Regions from separate parts of the Pantoea sp. CFCC18177 genome, predicted to be linked through region 2. Evidence: predicted binding sites of a transcription regulator. Region 2 holds the regulator's gene; each other region holds the start of a gene.
What was found. Region 2 encodes PurR, which represses purine synthesis genes. Its sites were predicted from a motif close to CANGCAAACGTTTGCNTG; they were not measured.

Region 1: a site for PurR is predicted at 2,464-2,481, ahead of gcvT (glycine cleavage system aminomethyltransferase GcvT). Genes of this name have one in related genera too.
Region 3: a site for PurR is predicted at 1,490-1,507, ahead of guaB (IMP dehydrogenase). Genes of this name have one in related genera too.

The regions. Positions count from the first base shown of each region.
Region 1 is NZ_JBNBPL010000011.1:48,148-52,632, reverse strand. It holds gene ubiH (2-octaprenyl-6-methoxyphenyl hydroxylase) at 1-806, shown strand, start outside; gene ubiI (FAD-dependent 2-octaprenylphenol hydroxylase) at 827-2,029, shown strand; gene gcvT (glycine cleavage system aminomethyltransferase GcvT) at 2,536-3,633, shown strand; gene gcvH (glycine cleavage system protein GcvH) at 3,655-4,041, shown strand; gene gcvP (aminomethyl-transferring glycine dehydrogenase) at 4,140-4,485, shown strand, end outside.
Region 2 is NZ_JBNBPL010000030.1:51,098-55,582, forward strand. It holds gene punC (purine nucleoside transporter PunC) at 1-1,067, opposite strand, end outside; gene punR (DNA-binding transcriptional activator PunR) at 1,176-2,087, shown strand; gene purR (HTH-type transcriptional repressor PurR) at 2,084-3,109, opposite strand; gene cydH (cytochrome bd-I oxidase subunit CydH) at 3,384-3,473, shown strand; gene ACPUC8_RS22845 (C40 family peptidase) at 3,540-4,328, opposite strand.
Region 3 is NZ_JBNBPL010000002.1:299,141-303,625, reverse strand. It holds gene xseA (exodeoxyribonuclease VII large subunit) at 25-1,398, opposite strand; gene guaB (IMP dehydrogenase) at 1,568-3,034, shown strand; gene guaA (glutamine-hydrolyzing GMP synthase) at 3,107-4,485, shown strand, end outside.

The DNA of each region.
Region 1 (4,485 bases), on a different contig from region 2:
TGACGGTGCGTTGCCCTGATTATGTCACCGCAGTCTCGCGCAGTGCAGAGTCGGTGCAGGTGACGCTCAACAGCGGCGAACAGCTGGAAGCTGCGTTACTCGTGGCGGCGGATGGTTCTCGTTCGCCGTTGGCCGCCTCTTGCGGCATCACCTGGCAGCGCGACGATTACCAGCAGCTGGCGGTGATTGCCAATGTCACCACGCAATTGCCGCATCAGGGGCGCGCGTTTGAGCGCTTTACTCAGCACGGCCCACTGGCGTTGCTGCCGATGTCTGGCAATCGTATGTCGTTAGTGTGGTGCCATCCGGTTGAGGCTGAAGCAGATATTAAACAGTGGGATGATGCGACCTTCCTGCGCACGCTCCAGCAGGCATTTGGCTGGCGGCTGGGGCGCTTTACCCACACCGGGCAGCGCGAAGTCTATCCGTTGGCACTACAAACCGCCGAACGTCAGGTGGCACATCGTCTGGCGCTGGTGGGCAATGCGGCGCAGACGCTGCATCCTATCGCAGGCCAAGGCTTTAATCTGGGGCTGCGTGATGTGATGTCCCTAGCGGAAACGCTGGCGAGTGCGCATCGTCGTCAGCAGGACGTTGGGTGTTATGGTGTGCTGCACCATTTTGCCGCGCGTCGTCAACCGGATCGGGCCGCGACCATTGGTGTCACCGATGGCCTGGTGCGGCTGTTTGCCAACCGTTATGCGCCCTTAGTGGCGGGAAGAAATCTTGGGCTGGTGGCAATGGACCATCTGCCATGGCTGCGAAACCCACTTGCCGCGCGGACGCTCGGCTGGGTCAAGCGTTAAGCATGAATTAAGGGGCAGCAATGCAAACATTTGATGTGGCCATCGCCGGTGGCGGCATGGTAGGTCTGGCCGTCGCCTGCGGATTGCAGGGCAGTGGCTTGCGCGTTGCCGTGCTGGAAAAAGCACCTGAGCCACAATTTGATCCCGCGAGCGCCGCGTCGATCCGTGTGTCTGCCATCAACGCGGCCAGCGAGCGTCTGCTGCAAAAACTGGACGTCTGGTCCAGCATCCTCGCGTTGCGTGCCAGTGCTTATCACGGCATGGAAGTGTGGGACCAAGATAGCTTTGGTTCGATCAGTTTTGATGATGAGCAGCAGGGGCTGTCGCACCTTGGACACATCATTGAAAATGAGGTGATTCACAGCGCGCTATGGCAGCGCGCCAGCCAGTGCAGTGATGTGACCTTATTTGCTCCAGCGCAGTTGCAGCAGGTGGCATTTGGCGATAACGAAGCCTTTGTCACACTGCAGGACGGCAGCATGATGAGTGCGCGCTTACTGATTGCCGCAGATGGCGCCAATTCCTGGCTGCGAGATAAAGCAGATATTCCAGTCACCTTCTGGGATTACGATCACCATGCGCTGGTGGCGAATATTCGCACCGACATGCCGCACGATGCGATTGCGCGACAGGTGTTCCACGGTGACGGCATTCTGGCGTTTCTGCCGATGCAAGACCCGCACCTGTGCTCCATCGTCTGGTCTCTGTCGCCACAGGAAGCGGCGCGGGTACAGTCCATGCCGGAAGCCTTGTTCAATCAGCAACTTTCCGTTGCCTTTGATATGCGCCTCGGGTTGTGCCACGTTGAAAGTGAGCGCAAAACCTTCCCGCTGATGGCACGTTACGCGCGTAATTTTGCCGCACACCGTCTGGCCTTGGTTGGCGATGCGGCGCACACCATCCATCCACTGGCGGGGCAGGGTGTGAACCTCGGCTTTATGGATGCCGCTGAACTGATTGGTGAAATTCGCCGTTTGCAGCAGGAAGGTAAAGACATCGGCCAGCATCTGTATCTGCGTCGCTATGAGCGCAGCCGTAAACACAGCGCCGCCATGATGCTGGCAGGGATGCAGGGATTCCGCGAGTTATTTGCCGGCACCCATCCAGCAAAAAAACTGCTGCGTGATGTCGGATTGAAACTGGCAGATACGCTGCCGGGCGTAAAACCGATGATGCTGAAACAGGCAATGGGGCTGAACGATATGCCCAGTTGGATCCGCTAACGTCCCCCTTTCTGTCCGGGCGGCCTTCGGGCCGCCCTCTGAGCCACGACCTACACTCATTTTATCCCTGTAAGTGGGCCCTTGAGCTGCTCGCTGGCGCCCGCCCGAACTCCTGATAAAAACGTCTTCGCACCACGCTGGTGCGCACCTGCACCCAAATTGCGCCTCGTTTGATTTATTCTAATTTCACCCATCAATTCGCATTAGTTTATCTCATGCTAACGCTTGCGGGGTGCCGAACCATTTCCGCGCCTTGGGACGTGAGTTCCATTATCTGGCTGGTTTAATGTATCAGTAACGTATTTTGTGCGCGGTTAATCACAAAAATGCAGTGAATTATGCTGATTGATATTCGGTGTATCACGGAATGATGGTAGTGTTTCGCACTCGTTTTCCTTATGGTTAATCGCCGCATTCGGTGGTAACTTCAGCACAAAGAGAACGTTTGCGTCAGCCTGAAAAGGCGACGCAGGCGCGTCACGCTCACTTGTTTTCACAGGATGGTTATGACTCAGCAAACGCCTCTATTCGAACAGCATCAGGCATGCGGTGCTCGCATGGTGGACTTTCATGGCTGGATGATGCCACTGCATTACGGCTCACAAATGGATGAGCACCATGTGGTGCGTAACGATGCCGGCATGTTTGATGTTTCCCACATGACCATCGTCGATCTGCGCGGTGCGCGTACGCGCGAATTCTTGCGCTATCTGCTGGCCAATGATGTCGCCAAACTGACCCAGCCGGGTAAAGCCCTGTATACCGGCATGCTGAATGCTTCTGCTGGCGTCATTGATGATTTGATTGTTTACTTTATGACCGAAGACTTTTTCCGTCTGGTGGTGAACTCCGCCACGCGTGAGAAAGATTTGGCATGGATTAAGCAGCATGCACAGCCGTTTGGCGTTGAACTCACTGAGCGTGATGATCTGTCGCTGATTGCCGTGCAGGGCCCTAATGCACAGCAGAAAGCCCAAACGTTATTCAGCGATGCACAGCGTCAAGCCGTTGCCGGAATGAAACCTTTCTTCGGGGTACAGGCGGAAAACCTGTTTATCGCCACCACCGGTTATACCGGGGAAGCGGGTTACGAAATCGCTATGCCTAACAGCGAAGCGGCTGATTTCTGGCAGAAACTACTGGCCGCTGGGGTAAAACCTGCGGGTCTGGGCGCGCGCGACACGCTGCGTCTGGAAGCCGGTATGAACCTGTATGGCCAGGAGATGGACGAAGGCGTTTCACCGCTGGCTGCCAACATGGGCTGGACGGTCAGTTGGGAACCCAGCGATCGTCATTTTATCGGCCGTGAAGCCCTTGAATCCCAACGTGCTAAAGGCACTGAAAAGCTGGTTGGATTGATCATGACCGAAAAAGGGGTGCTGCGTAACGGCTTGCCGGTACGCTTCACTGACGAACAAGGTCAGCCGCAGCAGGGTATTATTACCAGTGGTTCCTTCTCCCCGACGCTGGGTTGCAGCATCGCGTTGGCACGTGTGCCAGCAGGCATTGGTGAGCAAGCGATTGTAGAGATCCGCAATCGTGAAATGCCGGTGAAAGTGACTAAACCGATTTTTGTTCGCGCCGGTAAGCCGGTCGCTCAGTAATTTTTTTCAGGAGAAATGGCGATGAGCAATGTGCCTAATGAATTGAAATACCGCGATAGCCACGAGTGGGTGCGTAAAGAAGCCGATGGCACCTTTACCGTGGGTATCACCGAACACGCGCAAGAACTGCTGGGCGACATGGTGTTTGTTGACCTGCCCGACGTTGGCGCGACTTTCGCTGCCGGTGACGACTGTGCCGTGGCGGAATCCGTTAAAGCCGCATCCGATATCTATGCCCCACTGAGCGGTGAGATCGTCGCGGTTAACGAAGCCTTAGCTGACGCGCCGGAGCTGGTGAACAGCGAACCGTACGCCGAGGGTTGGCTGTTCCGTATCAAAGCCAGCGACCTGTCAGAACTTGACTCAATGCTCGATGCCGATGCGTACAAAGGCGCCATCGACGAGTAACTGGTAGCCACAGAAGGTGCTGCATTGCGGCACCTTCTTTTTTATCTGCCTGATTTTATGCCGTTTTGTCACCCAGCCCGATTCAGGATTTACTGCAAATGACCCAGACTCTCAGCCAGCTTGAACACAACGGTGCTTTCATTGAGCGCCACATCGGTCCTACCCCCGCGCAGCAGGCCACCATGTTGGAAGCGATTGGTGCCAGTTCGCTGTCATCATTGATCAGCGCGATTGTTCCTGCCGACATCCAACTGCCAGGCCCGCCTGCGGTAGGTGATGCCGCGACCGAGCAGCAAGCGCTGGCAGAGTTGAAAGCCATTGCCAGTCAGAATCAACGTTACAAATCCTGGATCGGCATGGGCTACAGTGCGGTGATCACTCCGCCGGTTATCCTGCGTAACATGCTGGAGAATCCAGGCTGGTACACCGCGTACACCCCTTATC
Region 2 (4,485 bases):
GCTAATCCGGCGGATACCAGCAGACTGGCAATAAAGCACAGGCCGAGTTGAAACAGGTTCTGTAAACCCGCCGCTTTACCTGTGGCCTGAGGGAAGGGGGCCAAAGCACTGGCAACCACTATCGGGTAAATCGCGCCATTTGCCAGCGCCATGCCGCAGAAAGGCAGCAATAATGCCACTAATGATGGAGCAGGCAGCATGGCGACCACAAACAGACTGAGGATGCTCAGGCTATACACCACCAGCAGCCATGGAAGAAGTTGCGCACCCTGATAACGATTGAGCAACGCGCGGCAGCCGAAGCCACCAATCAGAAAAGCAATGGTCTGTGGGATATAGCTCAAGCCAATGTCTGCGGGTGTTAACCCTGCTGAGGCGAGAATAAAAGGTGAACCGGTTAGCCACGCGAAAAAACTGGCAGAACAGGCTGAGTAAATCAGCACGTTGCCACTGTATACGCGGGTCTTCAGCAGCGTGAGCCAGCCAGGTTGCGCAACCTTTGCAGCCTGACCCTTTTTGCGGGCAGTCAGTTGCAGGGTGCCAATGAGCAGCAAAACGGTGATCGCTGTGAGCGCGATAAAAATACTGCGCCAATGGAAGTGTCCCATTAGCCAGGCACCCAGCAATGGGGCTAAAGCTGGCGAGAGCGCGACCAGAGGCATGATGGTGGCAAACACTTTGTTGGCTTGTGCTTTCGGGTAGCGATCCACCACCAGTGCCTGCCAGCTCACGGCCGCCGCACAGACGCCCACAGCCTGTACGAAGCGCAATGCCAGCATCAGGTTTACATCTCTTACCCACAACATGCCAAGGCAGCCCAAGGCGAAAAGTGTCAATCCTGCCAACAGAATTGGTTTACGACCAAAGCGATCCGACAAGGGGCCCCAAAACACCTGCGCACAGGCAAACCCACCGAGAAACAGGCTAAGGCTGGCGCTGATCGTACCCGGAGCCGTGGCAAAATCGCGTTGCATGTCACCAAAAGCGGGCAGATACATATCCGTGGCGAGAAAGCCGAGCATACTCAGCAAGGCAAGGTAGGGCAGAAATCCTTTTGAAGACAACATAGTGATTCTCATTGGCAGATTGAACGCCGGGGAGTGTAAAAGAGTGCGTTATGGTTTGTGAAACGCTAATATTTGCAATCTGCTGTTAAAAATTTTGAAGGCAAATCCATGTGGTCTGAGCATGCACTGGAAGTAGTAGATGCGGTGGCGCGCACCGGCAGTTTCAGCGCGGCAGCGCAAGAGTTGCATCGTGTGCCTTCTGCCGTCAGCTATACCGTCAGGCAACTGGAAACCTGGTTAGCGGTTCCGTTGTTTGAACGTCAGCATCGTGAAGTCGTCTTAACACCAGCTGGTGAGCACTTTGTCCGTGAAGGGCGATCTGTTATCAAAAAAATGCTTGCAACGCGCAGGCAGTGCCAACAGTTGGCGAACGGCTGGCGCGGACAGTTGAGCATCGCGGTGGACTGCATCGTCAAACCCCAGCGCACCCGACAACTGGTGAAAGATTTTTACCGTCATTTCCCGGATATGGAGCTGATTATCAGCTACGAAGTGTTCAACGGTGTCTGGGATGCGCTGGCCGACGGGCGTGTTGATGTCGCTATTGGCGCAACGCAGGCGGTTCCGGTTGGCGGGCGTTTCGCCTTTCAGGATATGGGGGCCTTAAACTGGCGTTGCGTTGTCAGTCCCGATCATCCGTTGGTCAACAATACAGAATTAAATGATGAAATATTGCGTGCCTGGCCATCGCTGGTGCTGGAAGATACGTCTCGCGCATTACCCAGACGTATGACCTGGACCCTGGACAATCAGCGGCGTTTGGTGGTGCCGGAGTGGGAAACCGGAATGGATTGTTTGCAGGCGGGATTGTGTGTCGGCATGGTGCCAGGGCATTTAGCGCGGCCACTGTTGGATCAAGGCACGCTGGTGGAATTGCCACTGCCGCAGCCGTTTCCTGACAGCCCTTGCTGTGTCAGTTGGTCAGAGCAGCGAGCATCACCCGCGTTGGATTGGCTTCTGGCTTATCTGGGTGATGCAGAGACGCTGAACCACGAATGGCTCAGCGAAACGCGAGGTTAGCGGCGATAGTCGCGGAATGGGCCATCGGCAACGGAGCGGCGCTCAATCAAGGTCGGTTGAACCTCAATCGTTTGTGGCTCTTCACGCTTGCTGGTGATGCGATCCAGCAACATTTCGAGCGCTTTCTCACCCAACTCAGCCTTCGGTTGGTGCACGGTGGTGAGCGCTGGTGTGAAAAAGCGCGCGTTGCGCACGTTATCGTACCCGATCACGGAAATATCTTGCGGGACGCGCAAGCCCATCTCATCGGCTGCGCAAATCGCACCCATTGCCATGATATCGCCACCACAGAATACGGCAGTTGGACGCTGTTTCTGATTCAAGATTTGTTGCATCGCCTGATAGCCTGAATCGGGTTCAAAATCACCCTGCACAATCCACTCTGGCCGCACCGTGACCCCGGCTTCATTCATTGCCTGCAAGAAGCCAGCGTGGCGTCCACCGCCCGTGTTGCGTTCAAGTTGTCCCGGGATCGCGCCAATATCGCGGTGACCACGTTCGATCAAATAGCGCCCAGCCAAATAACCGCCATGGAAAGCATTGTCCTGCACGGTATCGGTAAAGTCACCGCGCGAAGCACCCCAGTCCATCACCACCATCGGGATATTGCGATTCTCCTCCAGCATTTGCAGCAGGTCATCTGGGTATTCGGAGCACATGACCAACAGACCATCGACGCGCTTCTGCGCCATCATCGAGAGATAAGCACGCTGCTTTTGCAGGTCGTTGTGCGCATTGCCAAGGATTAATGTGTAGCCGCGCTCGAAGCAGTGATTCTCAACCGCTTCAATGATCTCAGCAAAGTAGGGAGCTTCACTTGAAGTCGCCAGCAATCCCAATGTCTTGGTGTGATTGACCTTCAAACTGCGCGCAACGGCGCTGGGGGAATAGTGCAATTCTTTAATTGCTTCCCAAACGGCGTTACGCGTCTCTTCTGCGACAAAACGCGTTTTGTTGATGACATGCGAAACCGTGGTGGTGGAGACACCCGCGCGTTTTGCTACATCTTTAATTGTGGCCATGAAAAAGGTACTCCCCGGCTTATCGCAACGTACTGATAAGTATATTGTTAAACGTTTGCGTCTGCGAAGGGTTTTGCACCCGAAAATTTGGGTCAACGCTGCCTGTTCAGGCAGGAAAAATCGCTTCAGCAGGCTGTAAATACAGCATGCGCAAAATGGGTTGCGCAACGAAAGGCGGCGATTCTAGCAAGCTGGCGCGGATAACACGAGATTTTTGCCTGACGCTGTGCGAAAATTGTTTTAACCCTAATAAAAGTGTGACTAAGGAGTAGTGATGAGTACAGATCTGAAGCTGGCCCTGATGACCACGGTTGGCGCACTGTTAATGATTATTGCGTTCAGCTTTACGGCCATCCTGCATTAAACAAAAGCGTATAAAAAAAGCCGGTGCTGTGAAAGCATCCGGCTTTTTTTATACGTTGCGCAACGACTAACGAATGGTTTTCGGCGTCATCATGCGGCGTGCACCAACATAATGCTTCTCCCAGTAATCCTCACCCAACGCACTAATCTGAATGTCTTTACCGGTGCGCGGTGACTGAATAAATTTACCGTTACCAAGGTAGACACCTACGTGATCGGCAGTGCCACGATTATTAATACGGAAGAAGACTAAATCGCCTTTTTCGAGCATCTGACGCTTAATCGGCGCGGCATCATGCAAGTGATACATCTCATTCGCAGTGCGCGGGAATTTGTATTTGACTAAATCTTTGTAGGCGTACCACACCAGACCACTGCAGTCGAAACCTGTATTCGGCGAGGTGCCACCCCACTGATAAGGTTTGCCCAACTGGCCCATCAATTTGGTCATCGCTGTTTCACGCGCCTTTTGATAACGCTGGCGGTGTGATTTGCTCATGCGAATGCCGGTCAGCTCCAGCGCTTCATCATCGACTTCACGCGTTTTTTTGGCTAAGCGTTGATGGCCATATTTCTTTGCTGGCGATTTCAGCAGGGATTTCTTACGGGTGGTTTTGTGCAGCGCGGTTTCTGTCTTGCTTTGCTTCTTCAGCTTGAGTTTTTGCACCGTAGTAGACAGGCGAGACTTTTTAGCCGTGGTTTTCACCGGACGTCGCTTGCGGCGCTCATCTTCGCGCGCGCTTTTTTTCTCAGCATTATGCAAACTGGCGTTAACAGGCGCATGCGGTGAAGCAGAGGCCACATTAACGAACAGTTGGGCGAAAGCCAGTATGATAAGCGTAATCAGTAAACGCATAGTCCGGTTACAGGTTAAGCAGTCTGATAAAAAAACAGGCCGCGGCTACGTAAGAGAAATCTGATCAACGATCAGCGCCGAAGTGATTCTAATCCACTTTTTTTCCAAAAGGTAAGGCCTTTTTCTATTAATCTGTTACACGGCTTATTCTGTCGCC
Region 3 (4,485 bases), on a different contig from region 2:
CATGCCAGAAGTATAGTTTTTCAGCTAGGTACGTGCTTTACGACTGCGTGATTTGAGGGGTTCGAGAGTGGTCACCTGGCTTTCCACCCAGCCATCATCCAGACGTGTGCGCAGCAAATCGCCTTTGTGCAGTTGCCTGGTCTTCTTCACCAGTTGGCCTTGGGTATCGGTGGTGACACTGAAGCCACGAGCCAACGTCGCCAAGGGACTGACGCCTTCCAGCTGTGCCGCCAGCGTACCAAAGCGCTGACGATTGTGGTTGAGCTGTTTTTCCATACCCTGCTGTAAGCGATATTGCCACTGCTGCATTTGCTGTTGTGCACGATGAATACGGCCCTGTGGCTGTTGCGTGTTGAGACGGTGGAGCAGGCGATCCTGTTGGCGACTGGCTAAACGCAGCCGTTGATCCATCGCTTCACCGAGGCGGCGTTGCAGCTGGAACAGCGTGGTTTGCTGACGTGCCAGGCGTAACTGAGGATGTTGCTGCTGTAAGCGGTGATGAATGCGTGTGAAGCGGCACTGCTGCTCAGCCAGATAGAAATCCATCGCCATTTCCATCCGCTGCTGCTGGGACTGCAAACGACGCAGCAGTTCTTGCTGATTACGGCTCACCAGCTCTGCCGCAGCGGAAGGGGTTGGCGCCCGCAGGTCAGCCACAAAGTCGGCGATGGTGATGTCGGTTTCGTGTCCGACCGCGCTGACAATCGGTAAACGGCTGGCAAAGATCGCCCGCGCGACGCGTTCGTCGTTAAAACTCCACAGATCCTCTAATGATCCACCGCCACGGCCGACAATCAACACATCACACTCATCGCGCAGGTTGGCTAGCTCGATGGCGCGCACAATCGCTGCGGGCGCATCCACACCTTGTACCGGAGTGGGGTAGATCACTACGGGCAATGAGGGATCGCGCCGATGCAGAACACGCAGTACATCATGCAGCGCCGCGCCGGTGGCGGAGGTAATCACGCCAACCTGACGAGCGGGCTCGGGCAACGGCTGCTTGAACTGTTGATCAAACAAGCCTTCTGCTGCCAGGCGCGCTTTCATCTGCTCGAACTGTTGTTGCAGCAGGCCTTCACCCGCAGGGTGCATGCTTTCGATAATCAGTTGATAATCGCCACGCGGCTCGTACAACGTGATGCTGGCGCGCACCAAAACCTGCTGACCGTGTTGCGGACGGAAAGTGACCCGACGATTGCTGTTGCGGAACATCGCACAACGCACTTGTGCACCATCATCTTTCAGTGTGAAGTACCAGTGACCGGATGAGGGCTGGCTAAAATTTGAAATTTCCGCACTGAGCCACACCAGGCCCATCTCATTTTCCAGCAGTTGACGCACTGTGGTATTGAGGCGACTGACAGTAAAAATATTGGCGGTTGGCGGTAGCGACATGTGATGTAGATCAAATTTTAAATCAGAGGGTTAATTAACCAATACTACATGCCTGACCAGGAGGATCAAGACTTTTTCTGAAAAAACACTGGAGGCAACCGATTTCGGCCTGTATAATGCCGCGGCAATATTTTATCTGTTTTAATCGCCCCCAGGTGGAGATATTGCTATGTTAAGAATCACTAAAGAAGCCCTCACTTTTGACGACGTTCTGCTCGTTCCAGCTCACTCCACTGTCTTACCGAACACCGCTGATCTCAGCACCCAACTGACGAAAAACATCCGTCTGAACATCCCTATGCTGTCTGCTGCAATGGACACCGTGACCGAAGCCGGTCTGGCAATTGCACTGGCACAAGAAGGTGGTCTGGGCTTTATCCACAAAAATATGTCGATTGAGCGCCAGGCGGATGAAGTTCGCAAAGTTAAAAAACACGAAAGTGGCGTAGTGACCGATCCGCAAACTGTACTGCCAACCACCACGCTGGCGGCAGTACAAGAGTTGACTGAGCGTAACGGTTTCGCCGGTTACCCGGTGGTCAACACCGACAACGAACTGGTTGGTATCATTACCGGTCGTGACGTGCGTTTCGTCACCGATTTGAACCAACCTGTTTCTGCGGTGATGACCCCGAAAGAGCGTCTGGTCACGGTGAAAGAGGGTGAAGCACGCGACATCGTACTGCAGAAAATGCACGAAAAACGTGTTGAGAAAGCGCTGGTTGTTGATGACAGCTTCCACCTGCTGGGCATGATCACCGTTAAAGATTTCCAGAAAGCAGAACGTAAACCTAATGCGTGTAAAGATGCAGAAGGTCGTCTGCGCGTAGGCGCTGCGGTGGGTGCCGGTGCGGGCAACGAAGAGCGTGTTGATGCGCTGGTCGCTGCCGGTGTTGACGTGCTGCTGATTGACTCTTCACACGGCCACTCTGAAGGCGTATTGCAGCGTATCCGTGAAACCCGTGCGAAATATCCAAATCTGGAAATTATCGGCGGTAACGTGGCGACCGGTGCAGGTGCACTGGCGTTGGCGAAAGCCGGTGTTAGCGCGGTGAAAGTGGGTATCGGCCCAGGTTCAATTTGTACCACGCGTATTGTTACTGGTGTCGGTGTACCACAGATCACTGCGGTTTCAGATGCGGTTGAAGCACTGGAAGGCACTGGCATCCCGGTTATCGCTGATGGCGGTATTCGTTTCTCCGGTGATATCGCGAAAGCGATTGCTGCGGGCGCGGCGGCTGTGATGGTGGGTTCTATGCTGGCGGGTACTGAAGAGTCTCCTGGCGAAATCGAACTCTATCAAGGCCGTTCATTCAAATCCTACCGTGGTATGGGTTCACTGGGCGCGATGTCTAAAGGTTCATCTGACCGCTACTTCCAGACCGACAACGCTGCTGACAAACTGGTACCTGAAGGTATCGAAGGTCGCGTAGCCTATAAAGGCCGTCTGAAAGAGATCGTGCACCAGCAAATGGGTGGCCTGCGTTCATGCATGGGCCTGACCGGTTGCCCAACCATTGACGACCTGCGTACCAAGGCTGAGTTCGTGCGCATCAGTGGCGCAGGCATCAATGAAAGCCACGTGCATGATGTGACCATCACCAAAGAGTCACCGAACTACCGCATGGGTTCATAATCCCGTAAGATTCAACGCCCGGCACCTGCCGGGCGCTTTTATTATTAAGTCCATCCCAATGGAAACGCCTCAATGACGACTGAAAATATTCATAAACATCGCATTTTGATCCTCGATTTTGGTTCTCAGTATACGCAGCTGGTTGCGCGCCGCGTGCGTGAGCTGGGCGTCTACTGTGAACTCTGGGCGTGGGATGTCACCGAAGAGCAAATTCGTAGCTTCAATCCTAACGGCATCATCCTGTCAGGTGGCCCGGAAAGCACCACTGAGTTGAACAGCCCACGTGCGCCAGAATACGTGTTCAACGCTGGCGTGCCGGTTCTGGGTGTGTGCTACGGTATGCAGACCATGGCGATGCAGCTGGGCGGCAAAGTTGAAGGTTCTAACGAGCGTGAGTTTGGCTATGCGCAGGTCGAAGTGCTGACCCAGAGCGCGCTGGTGCGTGACATCGAAGATGCCATCAGTGCCGCCGGTAAACCGCTGCTGGATGTGTGGATGAGCCACGGTGACAAAGTCACTGCCATCCCAGCCGGCTTTGAAACCGTCGCCAGCACCGAGACTTGTCCGTTTGCCATCATGGCGAACGAAGAGAAGAAATTCTACGGCGTGCAGTTCCACCCCGAAGTGACGCACACCCGTCAGGGTCTGCGCATGCTGGAGCGTTTCGTCCGCGATATCTGCGGCTGTGAAGCACTGTGGACCCCAGCCAAGATCATCGAAGATGCGGTAGAGCGTATTCGTGAGCAGGTCGGCGAAGATAAAGTGATCCTCGGCCTGTCTGGTGGTGTGGATTCTTCTGTGACCGCAATGCTGCTGCACCGTGCCATCGGTGAGCGCCTGACTTGTGTGTTCGTGGACAACGGCCTGCTGCGTTTGAATGAAGCCGAGCAGGTGATGGACATGTTTGGTGACCACTTCGGTCTGAACATCGTGCACGTTGCCGCAGAAAACCGTTTCCTCGACGCACTGGCGGGTGAGAACGATCCAGAAGCCAAGCGTAAGATCATTGGGCGTGTGTTCGTTGAAGTGTTCGACGAAGAAGCACTGAAACTGACTGATGTGAAATGGCTGGCGCAGGGCACCATCTATCCGGACGTGATCGAGTCTGCGGCTTCTGCCACCGGTAAAGCGCACGTGATCAAATCGCACCACAACGTGGGCGGTCTGCCGAAAGAGATGAAGATGGGTCTGGTTGAGCCGCTGAAAGAGCTGTTCAAAGATGAAGTGCGCAAGATCGGTCTGGAACTCGGCTTGCCGTACGCGATGCTGTATCGCCATCCGTTCCCAGGTCCAGGCCTCGGCGTACGTGTGCTGGGCGAAGTGAAGAAAGAGTACTGCGATCTACTGCGCCGTGCAGATGCGATCTTCATCGAAGAGCTGCATAAAGCCGACCTGTACAACAAAGTGAGCCAGGCCTTCACCGTGTTCCTGCCAGTACGCTCTGTTGGTGT